2 regions of the Parapedobacter brassicae genome follow, and region 2 is predicted to be linked to the other one. Evidence: riboswitches for the same ligand, from Rfam matches in the RefSeq annotation. Region 2 holds a riboswitch; the other holds the start of a gene.
What was found. A riboswitch is a leader RNA that binds a small molecule or an ion and turns the genes downstream of it on or off. The one in region 2 is predicted to bind S-adenosylmethionine.
Positions count from the first base shown of each region.

Region 1: another riboswitch for S-adenosylmethionine. It lies ahead of metE (5-methyltetrahydropteroyltriglutamate--homocysteine S-methyltransferase); the one in region 2 lies ahead of ACMGDE_RS07510 (O-acetylhomoserine aminocarboxypropyltransferase/cysteine synthase family protein).

Region 1 covers NZ_JBLFFL010000001.1:1,247,431-1,249,825, forward strand. The annotation lists gene metE (5-methyltetrahydropteroyltriglutamate--homocysteine S-methyltransferase) at 1-1,463, opposite strand, end outside; SAM riboswitch class I at 1,584-1,687, opposite strand; gene ACMGDE_RS05010 (response regulator transcription factor) at 1,738-2,395, opposite strand, start outside.
Region 2 covers NZ_JBLFFL010000002.1:484,651-487,045, reverse strand. The annotation lists gene ACMGDE_RS07520 (glutamine synthetase III family protein) at 1-425, shown strand, start outside; gene ACMGDE_RS07515 (DUF2721 domain-containing protein) at 464-916, opposite strand; SAM riboswitch class I at 1,036-1,150, shown strand; gene ACMGDE_RS07510 (O-acetylhomoserine aminocarboxypropyltransferase/cysteine synthase family protein) at 1,367-2,395, shown strand, end outside.

The sequences.
Region 1 (2,395 bases), on a different contig from region 2:
TGCAGGCGGATGGTCCGTTCGGTCTCTTCCGCGATGAGCTTGTCATATTCGGCTTGTGTGATAGCGCCCTTTTTGAGGTCGGCGCGCCACTTGCGTACGTCCTTGGTCTGCGGGAACGAGCCAATGGTCGTGGTGGCAAATGCCGGCAGGTTAAATTTCGATTGCTGCTTGGCCTTGCGCTCCGGAAATACGCTGGTGCGTTTAGCGTCATCGTCGGTGATGCTTTTCACGCGGTCCTTCACCGCTTGGCGGTGAATCAACGAAGACGTACGGCGGCTTTGTTGCGCCGCCTTATTGGCTTCGAACCGGGCCAAGGTGGCCGCGTCTGCATTACCGCTGGCCAATACGGCCAGGTCTTTTACTTCCGCAAGCTTCTGCTTGGCAAAGGCGAGCCAGTTTTTGACCTCCGCAGGCAGTGACTGCTTGTTGTCTTCCAGATCCAGGTCGAACGGCACGTGCAGCAGGGAGCTTGATGGGGCTATCCACACGCGGTCGGCGCCCAAGGTATCCACAGCTTGCGTGATCTTTTGGAGTGATGCTTCGTAATCGTTCTTCCAGATGTTGCGGCCATCGACCACCCCGAGGGAAAGGATCAGATTGGCGGGTATGGCAGGCAACAGGTCAGCCAGTTGGTTTTCGCCACGAACGAGGTCAACATGCAGCGCCTGTACCGGCAGACTCAGCGCTGTCGGCGCGTTTTCGCGCAGGGCTTCGAAATACGTGGCTACGATGAGCTTGATGCCCTTGGCGGCAGCGGAGAGACGGCTGTATACGGTTTGATAAAGGGTGCGTGCCTTATCGTCGATATCCAGCGCGAGGAATGGCTCGTCAAATTGCACCCACTCGGCGCCGGCTGCGGCTAACTTGCCTAAAATCTCTTCGTAAACGGGCAGCAAGCGGTCGATCAAATCCAAGCGGTCAAAACCAGCCTCTTTTTCCTTGCCCAAGAGCAGGTAGGTAACCGGGCCGAGCAACACCGGTTTGGTGTTGATGCCCAACTGTTTAGCTTCGTTGAATTCGTTGACAGCCTTTTCTGAGGTAAGGCGGAACTGCTGGTCTTTGACAAATTCGGGAACGATATAGTGGTAATTGGTATCAAACCATTTGGTCATTTCCATGGCCGTCACATCATGACCGTCTTGTTGAAAGCCGCGGGCCATGGCGAAATATAAGTCGAGATTGTACGAGGAGGCACCTTCTACGGAAAACCCTTGGTAACGCGCCGGGATAGCCCCTACCGTAAGGGTAAGGTCAAGCACCTGATCATAGAACGAAAAATCGTTGGAAGGAATGAGGTCAATACCCGCTTCCTGTTGGGTTTTCCAGTTGCTTTCGCGGATGGTCTGTGCGGCTTGCAGCAGTTCTTGCTGACCGATCTTCTTTGCCCAATAGGCTTCATTGGCCTTTTTCAGCTCGCGGAGGGCACCGATACGCGGGTAACCCAAGTTGTTGGTTTTTAACATGATACTATATGAATAATAATTTAATATACCAGCAATATACGCAGTTCCTTCACGCAGAAACGGCGGTTTCATTCGTTATCTGATTGCTTTGGGGGAGAGGGCACAAGGGTAAGTTGTGTCGGCTTATTTTTCCCCGATGATTCGGGGTAGAATTTAGCACCTTGTCTGCTGACAGGTTGCTAAGGCTTCACAGGGTCCATTCCCTCTGCCTTTCTCCATAAGCGGGCGCTAATATCGGGATTAAAATTGAGATACACAAAAATAATTCACCTCATCAACTAACCAGCAGCTTATAGCCTTTTCCGTGCACATTGACAATTTCGACCTTAGGGTCGTCACGCAGGTATTTACGGAGTTTGCTCAGGAAGACATCCATGCTTCGGCCGTTGAAGTAATTATCATCATGCCAAATTTTGAGCAGGGCCTCCTCACGGGTGAGGACATCGTTTTTCTTGAGGCACAGCAGGCGCAGCAACTCGGCCTCCTTGGTAGACAGTTTTTGCGGCTGGCCATAATGGCTGATCTGCTGGGCGACATAGTCGAATGTATAATCGCCGATCTGAAACTTGTCGGGAAATTCTTCTTCCTGTTGCTTTTCGCGCGAGGTGCGCTTGAGCAGGGCATTGATGCGCAGCAAGAGTTCCTCTACGCGAAAAGGCTTGGTGATGTAATCGTCGCCGCCGAGGCTGAACGCTTCGGTTTTATCCTCCATCATGCCCTTGGCCGTGGCAAAAATAATGGGAATATCTGCATCTGTCTTCCGGATTTCTTTACCCAGCGTAAACCCATCCTTGCGGGGCATCATCACATCGAATATACAGAGGTCGAATTTTTCCTTGTTGAACTGACGGAGCGCCTCATCCCCATCTTTGCAGAGGGTGACATCGAATTTGCCTTTCAGCTCCAAATAATCTTTTAAGATGTCGCCCAAA
Region 2 (2,395 bases):
AAGCGCGCCACGAGATCCTGTTGGAGAACTATTACAAGAAGATCCAGATCGAGGCCCGTGTGTATGGCGAAATCGTCAACAGCCTGCTGGTACCTGCGGCGCTTCACTACCAAAACGATCTGATAACCAACGTGAAAGGATTGAAGGACATCGGATTTAAAGCCGAAACTTACCGGGCACAGGCGGAGCTTATTGAGCGCATCTCAACGCATGTAGACACCATCATCGCAGAAGCCGAAGCGATGCGTCAAGAGCGCAAAAAAGCCAACGTGCTGGAAGATGTGCGGGAAAAAGCCATCGCTTATGACGAGAAAGTAAAACCGCATTTCGATAAGATCCGGTATAACATCAATAAATTGGAACAGATCGTAGACGATCGGAAATGGCCGCTCCCCAAATTGCGTGAGCTCCTTTTCGTGAGATAATACTTACCTCCCGCTAAACTTAAATTTAAAGGCCTCCTTTACCGGGGGCCTTTTTTTTCGAGTTTCTTTTTGATATAGCCGACCAGGGAAGAAGCATCTCCCTCTTCCATATCACTCAGCTCCAATTCGAGCGCCTTATTGCTCACCTGAATTTCCAGCAACGATATCAACAGTGAAACGGCAAAGAAAAGCAAGCTCAGTGCAAACGTCACCTCCGTGAGGAACGCATGTTCAATATAAATGCAGTACATGCATACGATGCAGGTAACGAAGCTCAATACCCCCATGGCTTGCATTTGTCTGATTAACTTCAGTCGGTAACGAAGATTCCTGATCTGCCCATGCAACACCCCGCTTTTGTGGTGTTCGAGGTATTTGGCATGTAAGCTCCGGACCAACGCAGCCAACGCCAAAAAGCGGTTGGTATATGCCAACATGATCAAGCTGATGGCTGGGAAAAGCAGGGCGGCGGTGTTAAACGTGATGTTCATGCTGGGTTCCATTTGCACAAAAAAATCAAAAAAACTTTGCACAACCAAATCGCACCGCTTATATTTGCACCCGTTGTGTGTATATACACACACAAATCAATTCCTCCAAAAAAGGTCTTGGTTTATAAAGAAGTGGCGAGAGACTGGCTCAATGACCCACTGGCAACCATCCACAAACGGTGGAAAAGGTGCCAATTCCTGTCCCGGCCGACAACGGTTGGGAGCATATAAATGATAAGACGATGATCATGTATTCTTTAAGTAATAAGCGTATTGTCATTATACGGTCCGCGCAACGAATGTGCAGGGGAATAATGTACATGTGCTGTTGCCATTAATCCAACACAAGCATGTGTTTACCGATGCGTAATTCCTGCAAGCCTGCGGGAACGATGTCAGTATAACATCATGATCACGTTTTCATCCTTGCATAAACAAAAAAATTGAACCATGGCTACTGAAAATCTAAAATTCGAGACCTTACAGGTCCACGCGGGACAAGAAGCAGATCCCACCACCGGTTCGCGGGCCGTGCCGATTTACCAAACCACTTCCTACGTATTCAACAGTGCGGAGCATGGCGCAAATCTCTTTGCGTTGAAAGAATTCGGAAACATCTATACGCGCATCATGAATCCGACCACGGATGTCTTTGAAAAGCGTATCGCCGCCCTGGAGGGAGGGGTAGCGGCATTGGCTGTTGCCTCCGGACAAGCGGCGCAGTTCATCGCGCTGACGAATATATTGGAAAACGGCGATAACTTCGTCAGCGGCGCCAACCTGTATGGCGGGACATTTAACCAATTCAAGGTGTCGTTCAAGCGTTTAGGTATCGAAGCCCGGTTTGCAAAAGATGATTCGCCCGAAAACATCGAGGCCCTGATCGACAACAATACCAAAGCGATCTACGTGGAGACCATCGGCAATCCCAGTTACAGCATTCCGGATTTCGAACGCATTGCGGGCATTGCACAGAAACATGATCTTCCACTGATCGTAGACAACACCTTCGGCGCCGCGGGATACCTCTTCAAACCGTTGGAAAACGGCGCCCATGTGGTGGTGGAATCCGCTACCAAGTGGATCGGCGGGCATGGCAACAGCATCGGCGGCGTCATCATAGACGGTGGCAATTACAATTGGGGCAACGGCAAGTTCAAGCAGTTCAGCGAACCCTCAGAAGGTTACCATGGGTTGGTGTTCAGTGATGTTTTCGGTGTGGGCGGTCCGTTCGGCAATATCCAATTCGCGATTCGCGCCCGTGTAGAGGGGCTACGCGACTATGGTCCGGCACTATCGCCATTCAATGCATTCCTGTTGCTACAGGGAGTCGAAACGCTCTCTTTGCGCGTTCAACGGCATGTAGACAATGCGCTGGAGATAGCCAAATGGCTCGAAAACCATCCCCAGGTGGAAAAGGTGAGTTACCCGGGGTTGAAAAACCACCCCTACCACGACCATGCGCAAAAATACCTCAAA